One region of the Mesorhizobium sp. M1365 genome, then DNA from elsewhere that is predicted to be linked to it. Evidence: riboswitches for the same ligand, from Rfam matches in the RefSeq annotation. Region 1 holds a riboswitch; each other region holds the start of a gene.

What was found. Region 1 has a riboswitch for thiamine pyrophosphate ahead of NKH04_RS28850 (phosphomethylpyrimidine synthase ThiC). Riboswitches for the same ligand answer to the same signal wherever they lie in the genome.
Region 2: linked by a shared signal. The riboswitch ahead of thiC (phosphomethylpyrimidine synthase ThiC) and the one ahead of NKH04_RS28850 (phosphomethylpyrimidine synthase ThiC) in region 1 are both predicted to bind thiamine pyrophosphate.
Region 3: linked by a shared signal. The riboswitch ahead of thiB (thiamine ABC transporter substrate binding subunit) and the one ahead of NKH04_RS28850 (phosphomethylpyrimidine synthase ThiC) in region 1 are both predicted to bind thiamine pyrophosphate.

Annotation. Positions count from the first base shown of each region.
Region 1 is NZ_JAMYLG010000046.1:24,656-33,435, reverse strand. It holds gene hemN (oxygen-independent coproporphyrinogen III oxidase) at 168-1,508, opposite strand; gene NKH04_RS28855 (porin) at 2,577-3,734, shown strand; TPP riboswitch at 4,280-4,396, shown strand; partial or broken gene NKH04_RS28850 (phosphomethylpyrimidine synthase ThiC) at 4,501-5,058, shown strand; gene NKH04_RS28845 (Fic family protein) at 5,235-6,767, shown strand; gene NKH04_RS28840 (prenyltransferase/squalene oxidase repeat-containing protein) at 6,783-8,594, shown strand; gene NKH04_RS28835 (N-6 DNA methylase) at 8,575-8,780, shown strand, end outside.
Region 2 is NZ_JAMYLG010000004.1:291,177-300,972, forward strand. It holds gene thiC (phosphomethylpyrimidine synthase ThiC) at 1-1,286, opposite strand, end outside; TPP riboswitch at 1,391-1,507, opposite strand; gene NKH04_RS07545 (Fic family protein) at 1,689-3,233, opposite strand; gene NKH04_RS07550 (YybH family protein) at 4,368-4,823, shown strand; gene NKH04_RS07555 (conjugal transfer protein TraG) at 5,349-7,346, shown strand; gene NKH04_RS07560 (CopG family transcriptional regulator) at 7,351-7,785, shown strand; gene NKH04_RS07565 (LacI family DNA-binding transcriptional regulator) at 8,083-9,081, shown strand; gene NKH04_RS07570 (sugar ABC transporter ATP-binding protein) at 9,078-9,796, shown strand, end outside.
Region 3 is NZ_JAMYLG010000002.1:162,430-172,225, reverse strand. It holds gene NKH04_RS02930 (amino acid ABC transporter substrate-binding protein) at 1-237, opposite strand, end outside; gene NKH04_RS02925 (RNA polymerase factor sigma-32) at 561-1,418, shown strand; gene NKH04_RS02920 (M48 family metalloprotease) at 1,432-2,901, opposite strand; gene thiQ (thiamine ABC transporter ATP-binding protein) at 3,156-3,947, opposite strand; gene thiP (thiamine/thiamine pyrophosphate ABC transporter permease) at 3,944-5,563, opposite strand; gene thiB (thiamine ABC transporter substrate binding subunit) at 6,052-7,065, opposite strand; TPP riboswitch at 7,109-7,223, opposite strand; gene NKH04_RS02900 (thiamine diphosphokinase) at 7,351-7,995, shown strand; gene NKH04_RS02895 (ABC-F family ATP-binding cassette domain-containing protein) at 8,011-9,796, shown strand, end outside.

The sequences.
Region 1 (8,780 bases):
CCTACCACGATCAATATGGAAACGCCTCGGTGGCAGCCACGAGGTCGATGTCATTGAAGATGAGATGAAATAGGCGGATCAGCTCTGCTTTTCGCATCCTTGACGCGCGCTTCATGACAGGCCTCGGCCAAGGGCGTCGAGTTTAGCTTCCGGTTGGATGCTTGCCCTCACCTGGGGCTATGCTTACGGCCATCCCGATCGAGAAAAGCATCGAACGCGGCAGCGACAGCACGAATCACAAAGCGATGCTCCCGCCGTACGCGGACAAAACCGTTTTCGAAGTCCACTATCCCGTCCTCGGCCAGCATCGCCAAGCGTTCAGCTGAATCGAGAAGACGGATCGGATCAGATCCGTGGGCGGCACAGATTGCCTGCACATCGGCCTCGAGATCGCACATTAGTTGCTCGATAATTGCGGCTCGCACGCGGTCGTCGTCGGTGAGGCGATAGCCCTTTGACGTCGCCAGACGGCCAGCTGCGATATGCTGGATGTAGGAATCCCGTGTAACTTCGTTTTGAACGTACCCTTGGCCGATGCGGCCGATAGCCGACGCTCCGAAACCGATCAGGGTTCTGCAGGTGTCGGCCGAGTAGCCCAACGAGTTACGCCGCAGGCGACCGGTTTTCTGTGCCAGCGCGAGCTCGTCGTCCGGCAAGGCGAAATGGTCGAGCCCGATCTCTCGGTAGCCGGCGGCAATCAGCGTCACGGCCACAGCCGCATGCTGTTCAGCGCGGGCAGCGCTGTCCGGCAGAAATTCCTCCTCGATGAGGCGCTGATTCTTTATCTGGGCTGGAATGTGCGAGTACCCGAACACCGCAAGCCGGTCGGGGCGCATGGCGACCACCGCCCTCGCTGTCTCGACGCAGGATTGCACCGTTTGATGCGGGAGACCAAAGATGAGATCGAAGTTGATGCGGCTCACGCCGTGCCGACGCAGCATTTCCACGGCAGCCGACGTCTGGGCCTCGCTCTGGATCCGGTTGATCGCTTTTTGAACGATTGGATCGAAGCTCTGCACGCCGAGGCTCGCGCGGTTCACGCCGGCCGCTCCTAAGGCCTCGGCCATCTCGACCGTGAACGTGCGTGGATCGATCTCGATGGCGACCGTAGCTGTTTTCGACAGAGCGAAGCGGCGTCGCAGGAACTCTATCAGAGCGAGGAACTCGGGTGGTCCTATGAGAGACGGAGTTCCGCCGCCGAAATGTATGTCGCTCACGGGCAACGTCTGCGGCACTCGCTCCGCAACCAGACGGATCTCTTCACGCAGGGTCGCCAGATAGTTGAGGATCGGCGCATCATGGCGGGTGATGGTGGTGGGAAAGCCGCAATACCAGCACGCTGATCGGCAGAACGGAACGTGCAGATAGAGTGACACCGGACCGTCAGCCGGCAGGTTCTTGAGCCATTCCTCATAAGCCTCGGCGCCGACCGCCCCAGAGAACTCCGACACAGTCGGATAGATAGTGTACCAAGGCAGCCGGGCCTCTCGATATTTCGTGGTCTGCAACAGTTACCGTCCCATGCTGATAACCACCAACCTTACCGCTGCGCTCGCCTGTGTCTTTGCGCTATGTCAGTCCGTTCCGCTTTGGGCTCGAAACTTGTATTTCGCAGCAATAGCGGCCGTTCAATCTTGGCTGGATGGTCAGCGACTGGCCATGGCTGTTCCCGCCGCGACCCTCACGCGTGACCGTTTGGTTCCACCATCCCTTCCCTTCAGCCAGCGCCTGGTCGCGTAGATTCTGCTGAGCGGCTGCCGCATCCAACGAGATAACACCGCGTTGGGACCAGACCTTGCTCGCCAGCTAGCGCAGCCCCATGGTGATCTCTGGCATCTCGATGAGCTCGTTTTGTGAATTGCTGGCAAGAAGCATTAGCTGTGGCGCGCCGTCTATCAGGACGAGAGCCTGCTCGACGCGACCGTCAGGTCCGCCGCAATGCCAAGGCTGGCGCGCCTACTGACTCCCTGGTGAAGGCAAGGCTGCCTGGTGAAGGCAAGGCTGCGCGTTCAGCGCGTGATTACCGACCATCGCGCTCGCCAAAATGACGGCGTCGTACCGAGCGGCGCCCGCCGCATGATGTCTCAACGTCGGGACTCACAGCAAACAAAGCTGTCGCCATTGAACGAAACTGTCGCGAAGCGAACAGACGAACCGTAGCCGAAACGTTTGCCGTTCGTGCTTGGATTGATCCGCAAGGCAGAAAGGAAGGAAGAGCCAAGCAAGGTCCGCCGGCACACTTGAGCTTCAAGCCGCAGCTGCGTCGTCAGGATGGCACGTCATTTGCAATAGAAGCCTTTGTGACGGCCCGCCCACAACTAGCGGAGATGACCGGTGATGGTTTGTACAGAAATGTTGAATGGCGTCGTTTCGGCAATAATTATATTTGTAATAACAATTGCATATCTGTAACAATAATACCCGATAGTATTCTCAATTTCTCATGAACATCTGGCATGACGAGAGCATCAAAACTGCTCAAAAATTCACTCAATGCGCATCGTTATCGAATGGTTCCTTAGCAAAAATTCATTCACTGACGTCCATCCCTTTTACTGTTTGAACGGAGATCAACAATGAACATTAGGAGCCTCCTCCTCGGCTCAACTGCGGCACTGATTGCCGTTTCCGACGCTCGCGCCGTGACCGCCGTTGCCGAGCCTGACCCGACTGAGTACGTTAAAATCTGCGACGTTTACGGCTCGGGCTACGTCTACATTTCAGGCACTGAGACCTGCCTGCGCATCGGCGGCTATGTCCGTTACGACATCGGCTTGCGCCATGTCGGATTGTTTGACCACGCAAGAACCTCCGATGTGAGGACTGGTGAGCATCAGGACACATGGCAAAACAACACGCGCTTCACATTGAAAACTTGGACCGGCCAGGAGACCGAACTCGGCACGTTGAAGACCTACACCGAAACCCGCATGAACTTCGGTAACCGCCACACTTCGGTTTCGGACAGTTCTCGGTCCTATGCCTTCAACGGAGACAGCACCTTGACTTTCGCCTGGATTCAGCTTGGTGGCCTCCGAGTTGGTAAGGACTGGTCGGCCTTCGACATGTTTATTGGCGGCGCGGTTGACGTACTCAACCAGACGCCGGTTCCGTACGGCGCTTTCGATACCAATGTGGTTCAGTACTACTTCGACGCGGGGGCCGGCTTTTCGGCCGTGGTTTCGCTCGAAGAAGGCTCGGGCGTGGTCGGCACAATCGACAGCTACTCTCCGCACGTAGTCGGCGGCTTGAAATACACACATGGCTGGGGCGCGATCACCGGCGTTGCCGCTTATGATAGCAACTACGAATCGGTGGCCGCCAAGGTCCGTGTCGACATCAATGTCACCAACGAACTGTTGCTGTTCGGAATGCTCGGCTACGGTTCCAACGGCAAGCTCAACGACGACTCCACGAACGCCATCGACGCTCATGGTCGCGGCTTCTATAAGAGTTGGGGTGGGAACTGGGCTTTCTGGGCTGGCGCCACTTACAAGCTCAACGAGACAACTTCGTTCAACCTTCAGCTCTCCGGTGATCAGCTCAAGAACCATGGTGTCGCTGCAAACGTCGCCTATGCGTTTCTTCCAGATTTCACAGTTACGGCGGAACTCGACTATAGCCGCTACGGCAACTTCGCCGTCGGCAAGGTGGACGCTTCCAACGTGAACTGGACCAACGCCAACAAGAAGAGCGGTGTCGCCGGAATCCTGCGTTTCGAACGCTCATTCTAACGGGATGAAAGGGTTGAGCTCGAGATCCGGTTGAGCGGACCAATCCCGCAACACTCCAAGAGAACGTCGTATGGAAGCTATACGAGATTGGAGCCTCGATCTCGGGGCCGGACGATGTTTCATATCAGATCTGGTCCGGATGATCGCGCAGGCGATATTCATCGCTGTGTTTTGATCTGCAGCTCTTTCATTTCCTCATCCCTTCCGCCCGCTTGACGGACCCTGCCATCCAGCAGTACCCGGCCAGGTTTCAGGTCCGAACTTGAAGGCCCAGTCGGGTCAGGACGTGTTCGACTTGTTGAGCGATTGTGGGGGTGCGGCCCAACGCACTTGAAAATCGCAAATGGATCGCCTCCGTTCAGCCATCCCCGCGGAAATTCGGGCGCGAGAGAACAAGCTCCAGAGCATAAGCGAGGCTGATCGAGGAACAGACGATTCTCAGGCGACGCTCCATCCGATCTTGCGCCTGGCCGAGACGATCGCCCGACGATCACCGGCGCGGGCCGAATGCGCTTGACGAGATAGTTCCGGCCCCCTCAATTTGAGGCATTCACCAGGGGAGTCCCGGCAAGGGGCTGAGATACTGCTGGCTTTCGCGGCGCAGTGACCCGTTGAACCTGACCCAGTTCATACTGGCGTAGGGACGGTGCAAGCGCTTTGCGGGAGTTTACGCCCGAGGTCCTGTTTCGGCAGGTCGACAGAAGCGTCTTTTCATCCTCCCGGCACAGAACTGGGTTTCCAATGCAACCAGCAAAGGAGCCTCAAGATGAATGCCCTCAGCCCCGCCGTCTCGACGGGACCGCTGCCTGCCTCACGGAAAATCCACAGGTCCGGCGTCCTCTATCCGCACATCAAAGTGCCGATGCGCGAAATCTCCGTCCACCCGACGGCCGGCGAACCGCCCGTCACCGTCTACGATCCGTCCGGCCCCTATACCGACCCGACTGTCGAAACCAGCATCGACAAGGGCTTTGCCCGGCTTCGCCACGAGTGGATCTTGGCGCGCGGCGATGTCGAGGCCTATGAAGGCCGCCATGTCCGGCCGGAAGATAATGGATTCGCGGCGGGCGAACGCCTGACGCCGGAATTTCCCGTGCGCAACCGGCCGCTCAGGGCCAGGTCGGGCAAGGCAGTGACCCAGCTTGCCTATGCGCGCACCGGCATCATCACCCCCGAAATGGAATTCGTCGCCATCCGCGAGAACCTCGGCCGCGAGATCCTTCGAGGCAAGCTGCAACGCGACGGCGAAAGCTTCGGCGCAGCCATTCCCGATTTCGTCACGCCGGAATTCGTCCGAGAAGAGGGAGCTGGGTCTCGGCCCATCCGGGTAACGATCCTTCGCGCGGCTATGGAAACGATCGCACTTGCCGATTTTCGCATAAAAAACTTGTTGTCGCACGACTTAAAAAACTTGCAACTCCACAGCATCATTGACTTGTCGCCTATCAGCACTATATACTTGTAATCGCACAGCTCTAAAAAAGTTGCAAAGGCACGGCCATGGCCAAGCCCCATGAAAAACTCGCTGTATCACTGGCCGTCCTCAAAGAGCTGCAGGAGGGTGGGCGGCGCATATTCAAATCAGATGAGCTGACGCGCGTCCACCGGGAGCGGCTGCTGCAGAACGGGTTCCTGCGCGATGTTATCAAAGGCTGGCTCATGTCGACCGGCCCGCAGGCACAGCAGCAAGACACCACCCCCTGGTACGCGAGCTTCTGGGAGTTCTGCTCCCTTTACTGCAATGACCGGTTCGGCAAGGACTGGTTCCTGTCACCGGAGCAGTCGCTGCTTCTGCACGCGGAAGCGCCCACTATTCCGCCTCAGGTGGTGGTGAACACCCCCAAAGGCACGAATAACAAAATCGACCTGCTGTTCGGCACTTCGCTCTATGACCTCAAGGTCAAGGAGATGCCGGCCGAACTGACAGAGAAAAACGGCCAGCGCGTGTTCACTATCGAGGCCGCCCTTACCCGGGTGCCGGAAGCGTTCTTCCAGCGCGCCCCTATCGAGATGCAGATCGCCATGGCGTCGGTGCGCGACGTATCAACCGTTCTGGCCCTGCTGCTTGATGGCGGCCATTCCGCCGTGGCGGGACGGCTTGCGGGGGCCTTCCGTCGCGTAGGACGCGACTCCTTTGCCGATGAAATCGTGGCCGCCTTCAAAGCCGCCGGCTATGACGTGCGCGAATCCGATCCGTTCGCGGGACAAATTGGAGTGACAACCATTGCGGCGGGCGTACCGCCGTTGGTCGCCCGCCTGCGCGCGATCTGGCAATCGCAGCGCGAAGCCATCATCGAGATATTCCCGAAGACACCCGGACTGCCGTCCGACAAAGACGCCTATATGAAGTTCGTCGAGGATATCTACGAAAGCGACGCCTACCATTCGCTGTCGATAGAAGGGTACAGCGTCACCCCGGAACTCATCGACCGGGTGCGCGAGGGGAGCTGGAATCCGGAGATTGATGAAGAGGACCGCAAGAACCGGGATGCGCTTGCCGCGCGTGGCTACTACCTCGCATTCCAGAAGGTCAAAGACTCTGTTGCCGCGATCATCAACGGCAAGCCAGCCGGCGCGTTGACGCGGGACACTCACCGGGAGTGGTACCGGGAGCTGTTCGCGCCGTCAGTGACCGCCGGCATCCTCAAAGCCAGCGCGCTTGCGGGATATCGCAATCACCCTGTGTACCTGCGCGGCTCGCAGCACGTGCCGCCGCGTACCGGAGCGGTGGCCGATGGTATGAATGAGCTGTTCGACCTGCTGGAGGCGGAGAAGGAGGCCTCCGTGCGTGCCGTGCTGGGGCATTGGCTTGTGGGCTATGTGCACCCCTATCCGGACGGCAACGGACGGATGGCGCGGTTCCTCATGAACGCGATGCTGGCTTCAGGCGGTTACCCCTGGACAGTCGTCAGAGTCGATGACCGGAAGGCCTACCTCGCAGGGCTGGAGGAGGCGAGCGGCAATATGAATGTGAAAACATTCGCCGCCTTTCTCGCCGAACGGGTGAAGTGGTCTATGGAGAAGGCGGCGTGAGGTCGGTGGTGTGCCATGTTTAACTTGCTTGTCTCGGGCCACGGCGAGTGGTGGGAAACGCCGCCGTTCACGTCAACCATTGACCGGTTCAAGGAATATAGCGGCGCCGAGGCCGAGGCTATCGACCTCGCGCGCCCTGAAACATTGCGCCGGCTGGAGGAAATCCCGGCGCTGTTGATGTACGAAGTCGGGGCGGGAGGCCCGCACGCTCGCGTGGTCCGGCACGGCCGCATACGCAATATCGTTCGGCGCGGACACGAACTGGCCTTCACCTTCGAGCCCGATCCGGAACATGCCTTTCTCGACCGGTCAGCGGTGTTGAGAATTGCGGACCGGCTGGGCATTCAACAATTCGAACAGCACCGTACGCACTGGGCTATCAAGGATGGTGACATTCCGGCCGAGCTGATTGCCACCGGCACCGCTGAACGGGCGCAGCGCACCGTTGCCGTGGTTGCGGCAGAATATGTAGAAGCGCGCCGCGAGGGACGAAGGAGAGAAGCTGCCGAACTGGCCGAAGAACTGGAGGATTTTCCTCCCTCGCTGGAAAAAGCACTGTCGCTCGTGCCGGCGCGTATCCTTCAGCAGCCGACACCCGAATTATACCCGATCCTTGGGATAGAGCCCCGCACGCCCGAAGGCCGCAATGCCGTCGTGGCCGTCGTCGCAAGGGATCACAATGGGCAGGACTTGCCTGCCGACTGGTCTTATTCGCTGGCGTGGTTCCTGGACCTTTACGGCAGCGCGACGGAAGCGGGGCGCCTTGACGGCGCGCTGGCCGAATGCGCAACGCATATGATCGCGCTCGGCACTGGCGAGGGAGAAGCCGCCGCCCCGGTTGAAGATATCGGCTACGCACTCTGGCGCTGTTCGCGAAGCCCGAAACTTATCGGCGATCTGCGCCGGGAAATTGCGGTCCTGACTGATCGCCTCGTGCGCCGCCAGGAGGGTGGGGGCTACTGGAATGAAACTAGAGAAGGGGTTCCCCGGCCCGGCCTGCGCGCCACGGCCCTTGCGACAGTCGCCCTTCAGCGGCTTGGCGATGACCGCTACCACGACGCAATTCGGAAAGCCGTGTCATGGCTGATCACACAAGTTATTCCTGACACAGGCGCGCTTCCGCGCGACGCGGGCGACGACGATCCCGAGGTCATCGCCACGACACTCGCGATGGAGGCTATTCGCCGGTCTGATTTTGTCGATGACGTGCCCCACGTGCTGGCGGCTGGAGATGCCTGGCTGGTCTCCGGTCAGACCGTGCTGGGAGGCTGGCAGGCAGAGCCGTGGGCAGAGGATTTTGTCGCGGCCTTGGTGCTTGAATATCTCGCGCGCCAAAACGAGATGCTGCCGCAGGTCGATGGCTTTCTCCTGATGGCGCGCGACTTCTTCCGCAAGGCAGAAGAGCTGCAGCTGGAAGGCGGCGCCAATAATCGGCGGCTTGCTGCCATAGCGACCGTGCATGCTGTGGAAATGTTCCTTTATGGGCTGTTTGAGCGGCGGGAAGATTTGGCGCTGTCAGCCTTCCGCGAAAACGGCACTGAGACGCTCGGCCCCCGGGAAGCGCTCGGCGCTCTGCAGGCTGCGTTGCAACGGATCGGGGTGCTGCACGCGCCGCAACGGCTGTCCCACCGCGACAATCTGAGTGCGTTGGCCGGGCGGCGTGACGGGATCATCCATCGCGCTCACGAAATTAGCGAAGCGGAACTCAGAGACGGGATGAAGCATGCCCGGCGCTTTATCGTTTACCAGTTCGGCAGCAACGAGCGCCGATGGCGACGACATTCTCGGCGATGCCTACGAATATCTGATGCGCCATTTCGCGACTGAGAGCGGAAAGAGCAAAGGCCAGTTCTACACCCCCGCCCAAGTCAGCCGTATCATGGCGCAGATCATCGGCATTCGGTCCGCCAAGACCAGCGGCGACACCACCGTCTACGACCCGACCTGCGGATCGGGATCGCTGCTGCTGAAAGTGGCCGACGAGGCCGGGAACCAATGTCGCGCTCTACGGGC
Region 2 (9,796 bases), on a different contig from region 1:
TCGCCACAGACGGCGAGCTGCTTGTCCATGTTCGCCTTGATCTTGTGCATCGGCACGTGGCCGGGCCCCTCGATCATCACCTGGCAATCTTTCGCCCAGGCGATCTGCGTCAGCTCGCCGAGCGTTTCCAGCTCGGCGAATTGCGCCGCGTCGTTGGCATCGGCGATCGAGCCGGGACGAAGGCCGTCGCCGAGCGAGAAGGAGACGTCATAAGCGCGGCAGATGTCGCAGATCTCCGCAAAGTGCTCGTAGAGGAAGCTTTCCCGGTGATGGTGCAGGCACCATTTTGCCATGATCGAGCCACCGCGCGAGACGATACCCGTGACCCGGTCAACGGTCAGCGGGATGTAATGCAGCCGCACGCCGGCGTGGATGGTGAAATAGTCAACGCCTTGCTCGGCCTGCTCGATCAACGTGTCGCGGTAGACCTCCCAGGTCAGGTCCTCGGCGATGCCACCAACCTTTTCGAGCGCCTGGTAGAGCGGCACCGTGCCGATCGGCACCGGCGAGTTGCGCACGATCCATTCGCGGATGTTGTGGATGTTGCGGCCGGTCGACAGATCCATCACCGTGTCGGCGCCCCAGCGGATCGCCCACACCATCTTTTCGACCTCTTCAGCCATCGACGATGTGACGGCGGAGTTACCGATATTGGCGTTGATCTTGACCAGGAAATTGCGGCCGATGATCATCGGTTCGCTCTCGGGATGATTGATGTTGGCGGGAATGATCGCGCGTCCGCGCGCCACCTCGTGGCGGACGAATTCAGGCGTGACGAAGTCGGGGATCGCCGCGCCGAAGGCCTCGCCGTCGCGCTCAAGCTTGCCGTGCAGGATCTCGCGACCAAGGTTCTCGCGGATGGCGACGAACTCCATTTCGGGCGTGATGATGCCAGCGCGCGCATAGGCAAGCTGTGTCACCGCCTTGCCGGTCTGGGCCCGGAGTGGCCGGTTGCGGACTGGAAATTCCGGTGTTAGGCGCTCGCCTGCCGCAAACCCATTGTCTTCTGGCCGGACGTGGCGGCCGTCATAGGCTTCGACATCGCCGCGCGCGGTGACCCATTCATGGCGAAGCCGTGCAAGGCCGTTTTCGATGCTGGTTTCGACAGTCGGGTCGGTATAGGGGCCGGACGGATCGTAAGCGGTCACCGGCGGCTCGCCTGCCGTCGGATGGACGGAGATTTCGCGCATCGGCACCCTGAGCTGCGGGTGGATGGTACCGGATTTGTGGATTTTGCGTGAGGCAGGCAGCGGTCCCGTCGAGACGGCGGGGGTGAGGGCATTCATCTTGAGGCTCCTTTGCTCGTTGCATTGGAGACCCAGTTCTGTGCCGGAAGGATGAAAAGACGCTTCTGTCGACCTGCCGAAACAGGACCTCGGGCGTAAACTCCCGCAAAGCGCTTGCACCGTCCCTACGCCAGTATGAACTGGATCAGGTTCAACGGGTCACTGCGCCGCGAAAGCCAGCAGTATCTCAGCCCCTTGCCGGGACTCCCCTGGTGAATGCGTGAGGTTGGACGGGACCGCTCCGGTTTGTCAAGCGCGTTCTGGCCGCGGCTGATCGGCGGCCGGTCAGACCGTGCGGAAAAAATCGTGCATGTCTCGGCGACAAGTCAAGCATCGGAGATGAAGGCAGGGACAAGGGAATCGCAAACCGTCGGACTAAAATCGATCCTGATGATCACACCTTCAATGGGCACCAAAGGTTTGCGCGTAGATCGCCTCGATTCTTCCTGCCTCGTCACTGGTCAGCGCGGCGAATTCCTTCTCGCGCGCGCGGTTCGATAGATGGCCATCATTCTGGTGAAGAAAACGGAAGAGCAGATCGGTCAACCGCTCGGGCATGTCGATAAAGGCGTCCACCTGCTGCCGGAACTGATCGTAGCGCTGCAGAAATGCGGTTTCCTCGGGAAGGTCCCGTTCGATCGTCCGCTGAACGCAAGCATAGAGGAATTCGGCGTGCGGGGTTGCATCGAAGAACCGGTAGAAATCACCGGTGTCATTCAGCACCCGGACGTTGAATTGCGGCGTCGGTTCCCATTCCACCAACGGCAGAAGGCGCTGCGAATAGCTCTCGAGCACGCCCCTGTACTCGTTGATCTGGTCCAGGATCGCGGCCGAGACGGGAAAGACCACTCCCGGCGGATTGAAGCCGCGCATGGCAAGGACGTGGTGGATTAGGTAGCGGTGAATGCGGCCGTTTCCGTCCTCGAACGGGTGAATATAGACAAAGCCGAAGGCGAGGATTGCGGCGGCTACGACTGCATCAAGCTTTTGCGCGGGGCCCTGATCGAACGCCGCCATTCCATCGATTAGCCGCGGCAGGTCCTCGGGCCGAGCGCTGATGTGATCGGGCAAGGGCGTACCGTTGTCTCGATCATGCTCACCGACGAAACCTCCTTCTTTTCGGAAGCCAAGGTTTACGAAACGAGCGTCACCAAGTACAATTCTTTGCAGACGCAGCAGCTCATCGCGATCGATCGGCCAGCGGCCGGCTTCGCCGATGGCGCGGCCCCAGCGCTGGATGCGATCTTGCGGCGGGTGCTCGCCCTCGATCGCGTAGCTTGATCGCGAGTCTTTGAGCAAAAGAAAGGCGGCGGTCCGAGCAAGGAGGTCGCGCGGCACGTCCGCTACGATTGCCTCCGCGCGCCGCGGTAGTTCAAGGCCGATGAATTTTTCGAGAATCTTGGTGCGGAACACCAGAGGGCAGAACTCACGCGTGCCGGGGAGATTGTCCCTTACGCGATAGCGCGAAGCGGTCTTGTCGGGTCCGGGCCACTGCAGCTCGGGATCGACAACCGGAATGTATCGTCCGGCCTCCGCGTCCGGCAGATCGATACGCGCGTCCCTCAGCCATTCATATAAAAACCAGATGCGGCGGGCATAACTGCCGGTCGGGCTTTCACGGACCAGCGCCTCGATCGGCGCGGGACCGGTCACTTGGAACAGCCGCTTGAGGACGGCAAGGTCCAGTCCCTCGTACTTGAGCGCAAAGGTCAGGTGGCCTTCGAGGGTAGGATTTGGGGCATGGCGGGGGGTCATGATCCGCCAGCCATCCCGTTCGGTAATGCGATGATGCTCGCCAGTGGCGAACAACCTACGGGGCAAGGGCGCGGCGAGCCTGTAGGCTCCGATCAGGGCGCTGTACCCGGCCGGGGTCGCCGTTTCAGGAAGGCGGATTTCCTGAAAAACGGTAACAGGACCTGAAAATTGGTGCTGTTGCACCGCAGGCATGAAACGCGAATCCTTCCATTGAATTTTGGTTTAGTCGGCAAAACCTATGAAAAATGATCCTATCCCATGAAAAATGATGCCACAAGACAAATTTTCCGAAAACCGATTCTAAAACAGTGCTGAGGTCGATCAAGCAAGAACTCCGCCACCGGCTCAAGGAAGCGACTTCAGACCAAAAAGGTGAGTCCAGGAACCGCCATTCGCCCGTCTTAGTCACGAGGCCGGCACGGATGGCCCGCCTTACGTCGAGCCGGATTGCTCGAGCGCGCCGTTCGGGGCTCACTCATAGAGCGCTCCGGTGCGCGATCCCGATTTGATAGCCGCGATCACGCTCGCGACTGATCTTGGTGACGTGGCGGCGTCGGAGTAGAAAAGTGATGCAGGATCTCGGTGGCGTCGTGTGTGTGTGTGACCTGAAGTGAGTTCTCTGCGGTATGGGGGGCGGCACGCAGCGCGCGTCTTCTCGGCAAACAGATCGACGAAGCGGCACCGAAGGGAAGTTCCTGGCATTCATTCTCGCCATCGCTGCCCCAATTTGCCGATCGGACTGCCGATCGATCTCGCCCAATACTTTGCGCGCGCAAGGGCCGAAGCTGAACTGGGCGGCACCTGCTCATTCGGGAGCTGACTCATGCTTGGTGCCCGAGAGAGCTGTGCCTGATCGAATGCGTGAAATCGTAGCTCGGAGTGGAGAGGCTGACGCGGTCATCTGTCACCCGCCTTCGGGCTGTAACGGAAAGCGCGACATCGTCTCCAATGCTCGTTCCCCACGTCGAGGGGCCCAGCGGCTTGGCTACGGGGGGGACTGTCAGCTAGTGGCCGCTGGGCCTTGACGACCAGCGACCGTAAGAGGAGGCCCTGTGCTGGCTGACGAAAACTTGCGAGCAAAGCCACGGAAAAGCATCATTCGAACGAACTCTTTCGTCGAGACGAGGAGGGCAGTGAGGCGGTAGCCGCCGCTTTGAAGTTCTCCGGCAGCTGCTACGCTGGTCATTCCGAGGGTCGCAGTTGCGCTTGCGCCGTCATATCAGATAAGTCTAATAAAATACGCGCCTGGCCATCGAACGCGCCGCGGCGCCCTTGGGTCGGCGCTATTCATCGGGTGGGCATGTCGGGCACGCAAGGGAGGACGAAATGAGACTGGTTCAGTCATTTGCATTTGCTGCTGTGCTGCTTCTTTCGTCTGCATTGTCTGCGGCCGCCCACTCGGCTCGTGAGGACATCGAAGCGGCGTTGGTAAAATTCATGGACGCCTTCAACAGCGGAAACGCAGCAGCGGTAGGTCAAATGTATACCGACGATGCCGCCCTGCTGCCACCCGACGGCAAACGCGTCGATGACCGCAAGGGCGTGGAAGAATTCTGGCAGGGCGCAATCAAGGCCGGGATGAAGAATCTCACCCTGAAGGCGCTGGAAGTGGAAGAGAGCGGGAATCTCGCCTACGAAGTTGGCGCATTTACGCTCGGTGTGCCGAGCAAAGGCGGTGCCCCTTCCACCGTTGCGGGCAAGTACATTGTCGTTTGGAAAAAAGGGGACGACGGGACGTGGCGCCTGCATCGGGACATCTGGAACTTTGGTGCGGCCCAATAGATTCCGCGACCCGTGAGGCCGGCGCGCGCAACAGTTCCAACGAAAGTCCATGGCAATAGTTTATGTGACTGAATTGATTAACAAAATTGAACAGACTTGATGGGTCTGCTCATCGAGTCGGCTCTGGATCTATCGCGCTACCGATCAGGGAGGCGGTAAGATTCGAGCTCAGCAGAACGGCAATTCCGGCTGACCACCACTTGCCGGGACTAGAGCGTTCTCCGGCTCGGCGCGCCGCTGAGGGCTCTTGTTCATTTGGTCGTGGGCAATCCGCGGTTCTCCAAGAACCCGTCCATCTCGTCAAATGCCATCTGAGCCGAGACAACTAATTATCATTGGGCAAAGTAGCGGCTCAACGGCTCCAGAAGAAAGCAGCCCCCCGATGCTCGTTCAACATTCGAGCCCGCATCGGGCAAGTCTTTCCACGTCCGGGTACGCCATGCTGCTTCGACCGCCCCTTTCTTCTTGCGGATTTAGGAATTCGAGCTTTTCGGTTGTTCCGATCATCCATTTGGGAAACGATCGATGCCGGCAAGCAAGGTTTTATGGGGCCAGATACTCACCGCCTTTCTGATCGTCGTCGCGACGACATGGGGAGCAACACAGTGGACGGCAGGGCGGCTCGGCTTTCAAAGCCAACTCGGTCCGCCGTGGTTCGAATTGGCTGGACAGCCCGTTTATCCGCCGCCAGCCTTTTTCTGGTGGTGGTTTTTCTACGACGCCTACGCGCCGAAGGTCTTCCTGGAGGGCGCGGCGATTGCGGCGAGCGGAAGCCTCATGGCTATCGTCGCAGCGATCGGGATGTCGCTGTGGCGGGGGCGCGAGGCAAAGGACACCACGACTTACGGCTCGGCGCGCTGGGCGACGCGAGACGAAATCAAGGCCGCTGGGATGATCGGTCAGGATGGGGTGATCCTGGGTATGTTGGGCCGACACTATCTGCGCCACGACGGTCCGGAACACGTGCTATGTTTCGCACCGACCCGAAGCGGCAAAGGCGTCGGCCTGGTCGTGCCGTCACTACTGACCTGGCCGGGTTCGGCAATCGTCCACGACATCAAGGGCGAAAACTGGGAACTGACGGCCGGATGGCGGGCCCGTTTCGGCCACGTGCTTCTGTTCGACCCGACCAATGCTGGATCAGCAGCCTACAATCCTCTGCTGGAGGTGCGACGGGGCGAGTGGGAAGTTCGAGATGTGCAGAACGTGGCGGATGTCCTGGTCGACCCAGAAGGCACATTGGAACGCCGCAACCACTGGGAGAAGACCAGCCATGCGTTGCTGGTCGGCGCAATACTGCACGTGCTCTATGCGGAGAAAGACAAGACCCTCGCAGGCGTGGCGAACTTCCTTTCCGATCCAGAGCGGCCAATCGAGGCAACGCTGCGCGCCATGATGCTGACGCGGCATTTGGGTGATGCAGGCCCGCATCCCGTCGTGGCGTCGGCTGCTCGGGAACTGCTTAACAAGTCCGAGAACGAGCGTTCCGGCGTGCTCTCGACAGCCATGAGTTTTCTGGGCCTCTACCGCGATCCAGTTGTGGCCAAGGTGACGTCATGCTGTGACTGGCGGATCGCAGACCTTGTCGAGGAGGCACGGCCGACGACGCTTTATCTGGTCGTACCGCCATCGGACATCAGTCGCACAAAGCCGCTGATGCGACTCGTGCTTAACCAGATCGGCCGCAGGCTCGCCGAAGATCTTCACGCGAAGGATCACCGGCAGCGTCTTTTGATGCTGCTGGACGAGTTTCCCGCGCTCGGCAGGCTCGATTTCTTCGAAAGCGCGCTGGCCTTCATGGCCGGGTATGGCATCAAGTCGTTCCTGATTGCACAATCGCTCAATCAGATCGAGAAGGCCTACGGACCGAACAATTCCATCCTCGACAATTGTCATGTGCGGGTGAGCTTCGCCACCAATGACGAAAGGACGGCCAAGCGCGTCTCAGACTCTCTGGGGACCGCGACCGAGTTGCGCGCCATGAAGAACTATGCGGGGCACAGATTGTCGCCCTGGCTCGGGCATCTGATGGTGTCGCGGCAGGAAACGGCGCGTGCACTGATGACGCCGGGCGAGATCATGCAACTGCCGCCGACCGAGGCGATCATTATGATCTCGGGCCAGTTCCCAATCCGTGCGAAGAAGGCACGCTACTTTGCCGACCCGCGTCTTGCCGAGCGTGTCTTGCCGCCACCAAGGACCGGAGGGACAACGCAGAACGCTCGCCCTGACGACTGGACCGACACGACACTTCTTGCTGGGCCGGAAGGCAAATCTCGCAAGCTGAGGCTTGCCAGGGATCAGCAGGACGAGGATCCGGCCAATGGCGGCATTCGCCGCCAGCCCGAGCTTCCCGAACACGAAGACATCGCGCCGGAACGAACGCCACGCTGCGACGATGAGTTCGACCTCGACAGGGACGAGCCCGATGATGACGCCGTTCGTCGCCGCAGTGTCGATCAAGCCATGAGACGCGCAGCTCGTCAGGCCGCCCTTGACCCCAATGATGGCATTGAGCTTTGAGCGCATGAAGAACGCCAAGAAAAGACGTCTGTCTGCCTATCTCGACCCTGACATAATGAGGGCACTGGCGGATTACGCTGGGCGGCGCGAGGTCTCGCTGTCACTGGTCGCCGAGGCTGCGCTCGCGTCGTTCCTGTCGCCTGATGCCGAAGAACGAAAGCAAGCGGCGATCACTCGCCGCCTCGACCAGATCGATCGACGCGTGCAGCGGGTCGAGCGGGACGTCGGAATTGCTATTGAGACGCTAGCATTGTTCGTCCGGTTTTGGCTCAACTCGACTCCAGCCTTGCCGGAATCGGCGCAAGCGGAGGCGCGCGCCAAGGGCTTGCAGCGCTACGACAATTTCGTCGATGCGCTCGGTCGCCGGCTCAGCAAAGGACCAAGGCTCAGGCAGGAGATAGCCGACGATGTCCCGCCAGTGCCGCCAGCGAGCCGATAAGGCGCGTGACGCCAGATTGAAGCGTCTCTCGGGACCGTGATCTTTCCGACGGGTTGGTATCTGCTCGCGCACCGTTCCTAAACGTGCCCACAAAGTTCGGGTGGTAAGCGAGCGGACGTCGTATGTCTGCTTTGCTCCATTCCAGACAACATTAGTCTAATCAGATCAAAACGACTATCGAATCGATTGCGCAAACGTTTCGATGGCACTATGGTTATTGTATCCGCCAGGACAGAGCGGGTTTAAAGCGCAACATCAGGGAGGAGCGCTTGCGAGTAGCACTCCGTTTGAGCCGCAATGGCAACGATGGTTGAGGTAGCCCGTCGTGCCGGGGTGTCGGTCTCAACGGTGTCACATGTGATCAACCGCACGCGCTTTGTCTCGCCTGCGAAATCGAGAGCCATTAACGAAGCGATTGCTTTGCTTGGATATCAGCCCAATGGGCTGGCGCGTTCCCTCAAGGTCGCTTCAACCAACAGCGTCGGCTTGGCGATTTCGGCGATCTCGAACCCGTATTTCACTGACATCATCTGTGCCGTGGAAGCGGAATGCGCGCGTCTTGGCCTCATGGTTTTCCTTTCCGACACGCAGGACGATCCTGATCGGGAGCTTGCGGTCGTTCGCGCCTTCCATCAACGACGTGTTGACGGCGTTATTTTGGCGCCCTCGGGTGCCCCAGAGCGAGCCACCAATTACCTTGCCGAGAAAATGGTTCCCTGCGTTCTGATCGACCGGTTTGCCGACGAACGATTTGACCAGATCGGCGTTGAGAACCAATCTGCGATGCGCGCTCTTATCGATCACGTCGCATCCTTCGGCCATCAGCGGATTGGGTTCATTGCAGGGCAGCCGGGCCTTGCTACGACTCGCGAACGTATCGATGCGTTCAAGTCAGCTTTGATGGCTAACGGACTTGCCTACGTGTCGGAATATCTGCAGCCAGGGAACGTCGACACGGCGAGCGCTACGGCATCGACCCGCGCGATGTTGTCGTTGCCTTCGCCGCCTACGGCCTTGGTCACCGGCAACAATATGGCGACGATCGGAGCGGTCCGAGCGGTTCGCGAAAAAGGTCTCGAAATACCTCGGGATCTTTCACTTGTCGGCTTTGACGACTTCGAATGGGCCGATTGTTTTGAGCCGCAACTGACCCTTATTGCGCAGCCTTGCGCCGAAATCGGGCGGCAGGCCGCATCGCTGCTTAGCGCCCGAATTGCATCAACGGATACAGAGCCCCGCTCGGTGCGGCTTCAGGCGACGCTGCATGCCCGTCAATCCTGCGGGAGGCCGGCATGAGCGCGCCGCTTCTATCGGTGACAGGGGCCGTGAAACGCTTCGGCGGCGTTCAGGCACTACGCGGTGTCGATTTTGATCTCAAGCCAGGCGAGATCCACGCCCTGCTGGGCGAGAACGGCGCCGGCAAATCGACATTGATGAATCTGCTGTCGGGAGTTTACGCACCCGACGAAGGTACAATCCAGATTGACGGCAAGCCGGTGCGGTTCAACAACCCGCGCGAGGCGCAGACGGCCGGAATTGCGACCATTTTTCAGGAGCTTGATCTCGTTCCAACGCTCGATGTGGCGTCAAACCTCTTCCTTGGCCGCGAATTGATGCGCTCGGGCGGACTGCTCGATGTGGCGGGGATGCGCCGCGAAGCTCGCAAGCGTCTGGAAGCTATCGAACTGGCTATCGATCCCGCCGGGCTAGTCGGCGACCTCTCGATAGGGCAACGCCAGGTCGTTGCGATCGTCAAAGCGTTGTCCTATGCGACGCGGGTCCTGATCATGGACGAGCCGACGGCGGCCCTAACGGTGGGCGAGGTCGAGAGGCTGTTCGACATCATGCGCAAGCTCGCCGCCAGTGGCGTCGGCATCGTCTATATCTCCCACCGTCTGGAGGAAGTGCCGCAGATCGCGGACCGGGTGACGGTGATGCGGGACGGACGTGTAGCTGGCATCACCGATCCGCACACACCGCAGGCCGAACTGGTGCGGCTGCTCGTCGGGCG
Region 3 (9,796 bases), on a different contig from region 1:
TTCGAGGAACTGGGCTTTGACGCCGAGGCGCTCGGCGATGGCCCGCGCGATCTCGACGTCGAAGCCGACCAGCGCGCCGGAAGCATCATGATAGGTGAAGGGCGCATAGGTTCCTTCTGTGCCGACCTTGAAGACGCCGGACTGCTTGATCTGGTCGAGATTGGCGCCGGCGTGACCGGCGGCGATGGCCAGAACCTGCAGCGTTCCGGCGATGATGAGCGATTTGAGCCATTTCATTTTTCTGTGATCCGTCCTTGGCCGTATCCGGCGTCATTGCGAGTGCCGGAAAATGACAGATGCGCGATGCCAGAATAAGAAACTGAATTTCAAAAATCTCCCGCCCTTGAAATCCAATTCTCAACCAGCATCTCCCGGCGCCATCCGGCTGAGTCAAGGCCGGCGGCGAATCGCCTGGAACAGCGCAATCGACATGACAGTCCGGGGGAACATTCCCCCGCATGGCACGTTCTTCGCTGTTGTAGGGCGCGGCGCCGCCATTTCAACCATCGGCGCCAACTCACGATTCGATCGCACCGCAACGCCTGGAGCAGGAGCGCGGCATGATGGAAGACAGTGCAGGACGGACCATGGTTCGCGCGGCGATGAAAGCCCCTTATCTGGAACGTGACGAAGAGCATCTCCTGGCGCTGCGCTGGAAGGAAAACAATGACCAGCACGCGCTGCACCGCATCACCGTCGCGCATATGCGGCTGGTCATTTCCATGGCGTCGCGGTTTCGCCACTACGGCCTTCCGCTGGGCGACCTGATCCAGGAAGGCCATGTCGGGCTGCTGGAGGCCGCGGCCCGTTTCGAGCCCGAGCGCGAGGTGCGGTTCTCGACCTACGCGACTTGGTGGATTCGCGCCTCGATGCAGGACTATATCCTGCGCAACTGGTCGATCGTGCGCGGCGGCACCAGCTCGGCGCAAAAGGCGCTGTTCTTCAACCTGCGGCGTCTGCGCGCCCGCCTGGCAAACGGCGCCGAGCAGACGTCGAATGCCACGCTCTACCGCGAAGTGTCGGCGGCTCTCGGGGTATCGGAGGCCGATGTGGCGATGATGGATTCCCGCCTTTCGGCGCCGGACAGCTCGCTCAACACACCGCTAGCCGACGATGCGGGCGCAACCGAGCGGATGGAGTTCCTGGTTTCGGATGACCCGCTGCCCGATGAGGTCGTCGGCGATACGATCGACGTCGAACGCCGCTCGGTGTGGCTGAAGACGGCACTCGGCGCTCTCAATGCGCGCGAGCTCAGGATTATCGAGGAACGCCGGCTGAGCGACGAGGGCGCGACGCTCGAAGCGCTCGGCGAGACGCTCGGCATCTCCAAGGAACGTGTCCGGCAGATCGAGGCGCGCGCCATGGAAAAGCTCAAGGCGGCGCTGGTAAAGCAGAATCCGGAATTTCTCGCAGCCTGAATCGCGTCGCCTGCTATTTGTCGGTGACGATCTTGACCTTGTCGCCGGCCGAAACCGCGGCACCCGGCGACAGCGCGTTGAGCACCCTGAACAAATCCAGCTTGCGGTCGACGCCGACCATCTGCGCGGCCAGGGAGCCCATTGTCTGGCCGGGCTGCACCGTGACGATGCGGATACGCAGCGGCTTCAACGCCGCCTTCTCGGCAGCACTCAGGATGCGGAACGAGCCGCTGACCGAGCGCGCCACCGTGCTCAGCGAGGTGCTGGCCGACGGTGCAGCAGTCAGCAAGCGGTAGACCTGGCCGCCGGCGCGGATCACCGCAATGTCGAATTGCCAGCCATCGGCGCCGGCATGCGCGGTTGCCGCTTCGTTGCCGTTGATCGTCTCCTGGCGCACGCTGCTGTCGTCGAGGCCGGCAACCCAACCGCTGCGGATGTAGTCGGTCAGCGAGCGGTTCTTGTCGATCGAAACGCCGTCGAAGCGGATCGCCATGTCGCCCGGGCCGGTCGCCGTCACCGCCGCCGCCGAATTGTCGATGACGAAACCGTTGGGCACCGAGAACGACACGCCGAGGCCAGGGTGCAGGAAGGTTTCGCCGCGCACGTAGCCTTCCTCCGGCGTGTCGCCGTAAAGCAGCCCGTCTACGCCGGCAAGAAATGAATCGCGGTCGCGCGACCCGACACCGGGCGCGCCGAACTGGCGGGCGTGGCGCTGCGCGAGATCGATTCGCTGCGGCGTGTTGGGGTGCGTCGCCAGGAAGTCGAGGCTGGCGTCGGTGGCGCCGCTGATCGAGCGGAAATCGGTATAGGCCGACATCGACTGCAGGAAGCGGCCGGCGGCGTAGGGATCGAAACCGGCTTCGCCGATCGACTTGATGCCGATGGCGTCCGCCTCCAGCTCCTGATTGCGCGAGAACTGGGCCAGCCTCAGCTTGCCGCGGATCAGCGCCGCCTTGGCCGTCGGGTTGTCGCCGAGCACGTCCGAAACGACCTTGGTCGCCAACCCCTCTTCGGCTTCCAGCTGCTGGCGCTGCAGGCCGTGGTTGGCGGTAACGTGGCCCATCTCATGCGCGATGACGGCGGCAAGCTCGGCGGAATCGTTGGCCAACGCAAGCAGGCCGCGGGTGATGTAGAGATAGCCGCCCGGCAGCGCGAAGGCATTGACGTTGGGCGAGTTGAGGATGGTGATGCGGTAGGTCTGGGTTGGGTTGGCCGACACCACGGTCAGTCTGCCGACGACCTTGGCCACCATGCGCTCGAGCTTGGGGTCGGAATACTCGCCGCCATAGGTGGCGAGGATGCGCGGGTGCTGCGCCTTCGCCAGTTGGGCGAGCTTGCTGTTGGCGGCGACATTGTCGACCGTGATCGGCTTGTCGGAGGGCTGGAAGCCCGATTCCTGCACGTCGGGAGGCGTGAACATCTGGCAGCTTGCCAGCGCCACGGCAAGACCGGCCAGCGCCAGAAAGCGCGCCAGCGGTTTCACCCTCCGATTGTCGATGCCGGTCGGCAGATCGGCTTCCTTTCAAGTCCTGGCACGTGACCGCGAAAATCGGGCGCGATTTCCGAAAAGCATCACGCGCAAAGTCAAGTGCTATGGCGTCCTTCGTGCGTCCGACGGATACGAGACAGCAACGGCAAATCACGCTCTAGGCCGGACCAGCTCCTGGCGGACCTAGCCACACTACCTCGACCATGGCAAGCAAGCGCCGCTTCGCCTTCCGCCGGTTTGACCATAAATTATGTCCGCTTCCGGGCAACATCTCGTGATCCAGCCGCAAACGGACCCGAGCCGATATAGCGTCGGAATGCCTCCGGTCCAGCCCCGACGAAAAAATCGGCGGCGGTGCCGGTCGCGGCAACCGTGCCACCATCCAGGAAAACCATGTTTTGGCCGATACGGCGCGCATCGTCCGGCTGGTGCGTGACGAATAGCACCGTCATGCGCTGCTCCGAATGAACGTCGGCTACCAGATCGAGCATGTCATCGCGCAGTGCCGGTCCGAGCGAAGCGAACGGCTCGTCGAGCAACAGCACCGGCCGGTCGCGCACCAGGACCCGGGCGAGCGCGACGCGCTGCCGCTCGCCGCCGGAGAGTTCGCGCGGCAGCCGGCTTTCCTTGCCGGCAAGACCGACGCGCCTCAGCGCTGCGGCGATTGCGGCGCGGTCAGCCTCGCTCAGCCTGAGCGAAGGCGAGCGGCCGAGCCCGACATTCTGCTCGACCGACAGATGGGCAAACAGGTTGTTTTCCTGGAACACCATCGATACCGGCCGCGCTGATGGCGGCGCAGTGCTGACGTCGGCGCCGCCGATCAGCACGCGGCCCGACCGCGGCGTCTCGAAACCGGCCACCAGATTGAGCAGCGTCGACTTTCCCGAACCGCTCGGCCCCATGATGGCGGTGATTTCCGACACCGGGAAATCGACATCGAATATAAGCGGCGTTTCACCATAGCTGAACGAGACATTATCGAGCCGCACGGCCGCGCCTTTTTCCACCGAAATGGACCGTTCCGGGCTTATCGGCATCATGATTTCTCCCTCCTTCCCAGCCAGTCCGCGGCCAACACCAGCGCCAGGCAGACAAGGCCGAGCAGCAGCGCCAGGCCGGCGGCATCCTCGGTGCGGTAACTGCCCATGCGCGCCAGCAACAGATAGGGCAAGGTCTGCACGGAATCGCTGCCGAACAGCGCAATGACGCCGAGATCGCCGAGCGACAGCGCCATGGCGAACGCGAAGCCGGTGGCGAGCGGCCGCCGCAGCGACGGCCAATCGACCAGCCGCAACCGGTTCCAGCCCGAGATGCCAAGCTGTGCGCAGAGCCGTTCGTGGCGTTCGCTCGCCGCGTCATAGGCAGGGCGGATGGCGCGGATGGCGAACGGCATCGCCATCACCGCATTGACCGCAACGACGATGACAGGGGCGATCGCAAAGACATCGCCGACGGTGCGCAGGAGCAAGAACCAGCCGGCACCGATGACGATGGGCGGCACCACCAGGACGAACCCCGCACCGGTGTCGGCCAGGTGTTCGAGCAGCGTCCTCCTGCCGCTCCGCCGGGTGAGCGCCAGCGCCCGGCGCGCCATCACCAGCGACAGCGACAACGCCACAGAGAGCAGCGCCGACAGGAGGGAGAGCACGGCACTGGTCGCCGTCGCTTGCCGCACCGCGCTCTCGCCGGCCAGGCGGCCGAGATCGGCGCCAAGCCCGGCTGCCAGCGTGGCCGCCATCGGCCCGGCGACAAACAGCAGTGCGAGCCCGATCGCCAGCGCGTTCAGCACGGTCTCGGCCGCACCGGCTGAAAAATACCGGCGCGGCGCCACCGGCAGATTGGCGTCGCCGGTCATATTGGCGCCAAGCCGCGTCAGTGCCAGCACGACGACGAAGGTCAGGGCAATCTGCAGCAGGGTCAGCGTCACAGCCCGCGCCGGGTCGAAGTCGAAACGCAGCGCCTGGTAGATGGCAACCTCGAGCGTCGTCGCGCGCGGCCCGCCGCCGAGCGTAAGCACGATGGTGAAGGAGGTGATGCACAGCATGAAAACGAGCCCGGCAACGCCCGGCAAGGCCGCACGCAGCGGCGGCCATTCGATCAGCCGGAAGGCCGGCGCAGCACCCATGCCAAGCTGGCTCGCCAGCCGCCATTGGTTAGCCGGCACGGTCTGCAACGCCTCCAGGAACAGCCGCGTCGCCAGCGGCAGGTTGAAGAAGACATGCGCAACGAGTATGCCCGACAGGCCATAGATGCCGGGCCAGCTCTGGCCGCCTAGCGCGCCCAGCGTGCCGGCAAAATAGCCGGCGCGGCCATAGAGCGCCAAGACACCGAGTGCGGCAACAATGGCCGGCAGCGCCAGTGGCACGGCGAAAAGCTGGAGGATGAAGCCTCGCCCGAAAAAACGCGGATGCCGCGACAGGGCGCGCGCGACGAACAGCGCCGGTGCAACGGAGAGCAGGGTCGACAGCAGACCCTGCCAGAGCGTGAAACGGACGACGCGCAAGAGATAGGAATCGAAAGCGGAGGCGGCGCCGGACAGGTCGCGTGTGGCTTCGACGACGAGCCCGGCGAATGCACCGCCGATCAGCAGCGCGATGGCGGCGAGCGCGACGATGCCGGCAGTGACGCGGGGATCGGCCGGATGACGCGTAGGCATGTCGCGCTACCCGACACTACGACAGGCGTAGATCGAAGGAAATACCTGGCAAAGGCCGAGCCCACCCCTCTCTGGCCTGCCGGCCATCTCCCCCTCAAGGGGGGAGATTGCGCACTCAGCCGCCTTCGCCAATCTCACAAGTGGCAGGACGAGGAGAGGCGACAAAGCTGCCGATCTCCCCCTTGAGGGCAGGGCTATCGCATTTGGATTCTTACGAAGTTGGACCCCCACCCTAACCCTCCCCACAAGGGGGAGGGAACGCTGCCGCATGCCCTTACTTCCCCTTTTGGCGCCGAAAGGCAGACAATTTGCCGAGGTCAGTGCCAACGGAAGTCTCCCTCCCCCTTGTGGGGAGGGGTTAGGGGTGGGGGTACGTCGTAGAGCGAAAGCCTCGGCGTTCCATCTGCGATAGCCGTGCCCTTGAGGGGGAGATGGCCGGCAGGCCGGAGGGGGGTGGCTTGGCGCAAACATCCGACGAGGCTTGAGCCCTACCTGCTCATCGCCGCAAGCCACTCATCGACCCAGGCCTTGCGGTTGGCCGCGACGTCTTCCGGGCTGAACAGCAAGGTCTTGGTCGGCTTGACCAGCTTGTCGAACGCCGGGTTGAGCGGCTTGTCGGTTTTGCCGGCCGGGAACATCCAGTTGGTTTCGGGAATGACATCCTGGAATTTCGGTCCGGTCATGAAGGCAATGAACTTTTCCGCCAGCGGGTTCTTCGCGCCCTTGGTGGTGATCCCCGCAACCTCGATCTGCAGATATTCGCCCTCCTCGAAGGACGCCGCCTGGTAGCGCTCGGTGTTTTCGGCGACCATGTGGTAGGCCGGCGAGGTCGTGTAGGACAGCACCATCGGCGCCTCGCCCTTGGTGAACAGGCCGTAGGCCTCGCTCCAGCCCGGCGTTACCGTCAGCACCTTCGCCTTGAGTTTGGCCCAGGCTTCCGGCGCCTTGTCGCCATAGACCGACTTGACCCACAGCAGCAGGCCAAGGCCCGGCGTCGAGGTGCGCGGATCCTGGATGACGATCTTCTCTCCGGCATCGCCCTCGACCAATTCCCTGAGGCTCTTCGGCGGGCTCTTCAGTTTTTCGGTGTCGTAGACGACGGCGAAATAGCCATAGTCGAACGGCACGAAAATATCGTCGCTCCAGCCGCCCGGTACATTGACGCCCGAGACGGCGCCGTGCGGCGAAAACAGGCCGGTTGCCTTGGCGTCGGCGGTTAAGTTGGTATCGAGGCCAAGTACGATATCGGCCTTGGTCGCGGCGCCTTCCAGCTTCACACGGTTGAGCAGCGCCACGCCGTCGGCGACCGAGACGAATTCGACGACGCAGCTGCATTCGACCTCGAAGGCCTTCTTCACCGCCGGTCCCGGACCCCAATCGGCGGTGAAGCTTTCATAGGTATAGACCGTCAGTCTATCCTGTGCCGATGCCTGCCCCGGCAGGGCGACCGCGGATGCCGCAAGCAGGACAATTGAGACAAGAGAGTGGAAAAAACTGCGCATCGGCGCCTCCTTCGTTCGCGTTGAAAGGAATTGAGGCGTCGGGCTGTCCGAAACGTCTAATCCCTCCGCCGGTACAAACCGGATCAGGTTCAGCGGGTTGGCAGTCTTGCCTCTCAGCCGGTCCGCGAAAATCGCGTCCGGCACCCCGTTAGAGCGTTGCGACACATAGGCCCGGCCGAAGTGCTGCGCAAGCGGAAGTTTGCCGGGCATCCAAAGCCCAGCCTTCCGTTTCGTCTGCCGTTTCATCTTCCGTTTCCGGGGCAGGGCTGGTAAGGGCCACGAGATATGAGCACATTCACCATCCTGCTTGGCGGCGATCTCATCCGCACACCGCTGCTCGACCGCCAGGTCGAAGGCTCGCGCGTCATCGCCGCCGACGCCGGCATCGGTCATGCCCGCATGCTGGGCCTGAGGCCGGAACTCTGGGTCGGCGATTTCGATTCCGTGCCTGCCGAGTTGCCGGAGGATCTGGCCGCCGTGCCACGGCAGGTATTTCCTGCCGAAAAAGACAAGACCGACGGTGAACTCGCTATCGCCGCCGCGCTCGAACGCGGTGCGACAAGCCTTGTGCTCGCAGGCGCCTTCGGCGGCAAACGTACCGACCACATCTTCCTGCATCTGGCGCTGAGCGTCCGGCTGGCGGAAGGCGGAACGGAAGTGCTTTTGACCAGCGGCGCACAGGAAGGCATTCCTTTGCTGCCTGGAAAGACTGGCTTCGACTATGCCGACGGCACGCTGTTTTCGGTGCTCGGCTTCTCCGATCTCGCCGGCCTGACAGTCACCGGCGCCAAATGGCCGCTCGACCATGTCGAGGTTGCGTTCGGCTCGTCGCTGACCATTTCCAACGAGGTCAGGGGCCGGCTGGAAATCGCGCTGGCCAGCGGCCGGGCGCTGCTGCTCGCGCATCCCTACCCTCTTCCGGAAAGCTGAGCCCAGAAAGCTGATATGGCGCCGCCGCTTCTCAATCTCGACGGGATAAAGCTGACCTTTGGCGGCACGCCGTTGCTCGACGGTGCCGCCCTGACGGCCTCGGCTGGCGACAAGATCGCCCTGGTCGGCCGCAACGGCTCTGGTAAGTCGACGCTCCTCAAGATCGCCGCCGGGCTGATCGAACCGCAGGATGGCGAAGTCTTCCGCCAGCCCTCGGCAACCGTGCGCTACTTGCCGCAAATGCCCGACATGGACGGTTTTGCGACCGTCCGCGCCTATGTCGAGGCGGGGCTCGGGCCCGCCGACGATCCCTACCGCGCCACCTATCTGATGGAGCATCTCGGCCTGACCGGCGAGGAACGGCCGAACGACCTTTCCGGCGGCGAGGCGCGGCGCGCCGCCCTCGCCCGCGTCATGGCGCCGGAGCCCGACATTCTCCTCCTCGATGAGCCGACCAATCATCTTGACCTTTCGGTCATCGAATGGCTGGAGGAGGAGCTTGCCCGCACCTCCTCGGCACTGGTCGTCATCTCGCATGACCGCCGTTTTCTCGAGCGCGTGTCACGCGCCACAATCTGGCTCGACCGCGGCCAGACCCGCCGTCTCGACAAGGGCTTTGGCTATTTCGAGGAATGGCGCGACACGGTGCTGGAGGAGGAAGAGCGCGAGCAGCACAAGCTCGGTCGCCAGATCGTGCGCGAGGAGCACTGGCTGCGCTATGGCGTGACAGCGCGGCGCAAGCGCAACATGCGCCGGCTCGGTGAGTTGCAGACCATGCGCCAGCGCTTTCGTGGTCATCGCGGCGCCGAGGGTGCGGCGACGATGACAGCCAGCGACGCCGCCGAATCCGGCAAGCTGGTGATCGAAGCCAAGAACATCGAGAAGACCTTTGGCGATCTGACCGTGGTCAAGGGATTCTCGACCCGAATCCAGCGCGGCGATCGCGTCGGTCTGGTCGGGCCGAACGGCGCCGGCAAGACGACGCTGTTGAAGATGCTGACCGGCGAATTGAAGCCGGACGCGGGCACGGTGCGGCTCGGCACAAATCTGGAGATCGCCACGCTCGACCAGAAGCGCGAAGCCGTCGACCCGCAGGAGACATTGGCGCAGTATCTCACCGACGGGCGCGGCGAGAACCTCGTCATCAATGGCGAGCAGCGCCACGTCGTCTCTTACATGAAAGACTTCCTGTTCAAGCCGGAACAGGCGCGCACGCCGGTGCGCGAGCTTTCGGGCGGCGAGCGGGCGCGGCTGATCCTCGCCCGCGTTTTGGCGCGGCCGGCAAACCTGCTTGTGCTCGACGAGCCGACCAACGACCTCGACATGGAGACGCTGGAGCTGCTGCAGGAATTGGTCGCCGGCTTTGCCGGCACGGTGATCCTGGTCAGCCACGATCGCGATTTCCTCGACCGCACCGTGACCAGCATCATCGCGCCGGATGGTGACGGCCGCTGGATCGAATATGCCGGCGGCTATTCCGACATGCTGGCGCAGCGCGGCGGCACCAGACTGGACGACCGCAAGGCGCGACCAAAGGCCGAGACGGGCGACGCGACGGCGGCAAGCAGGAACGAAGCGGCCGCACCGAAGGGCCCGGCCAAGAAACTGTCGTTCAAGCAGAAATTCGCGCTGGAATCGCTGCCCAAGAAGATCGAGGCGGTGTCGGCCTCGATCTCGCGGCTGGAGAACAACATCGCCGATCCGGCCTATTACGAGCGCGATCCGGCCTCGTTCCAGAAGACGATTGCCGCGCTCGACAAGGAGCGCGTCACACTGGCAGCGCTCGAGGAGGAATGGCTGG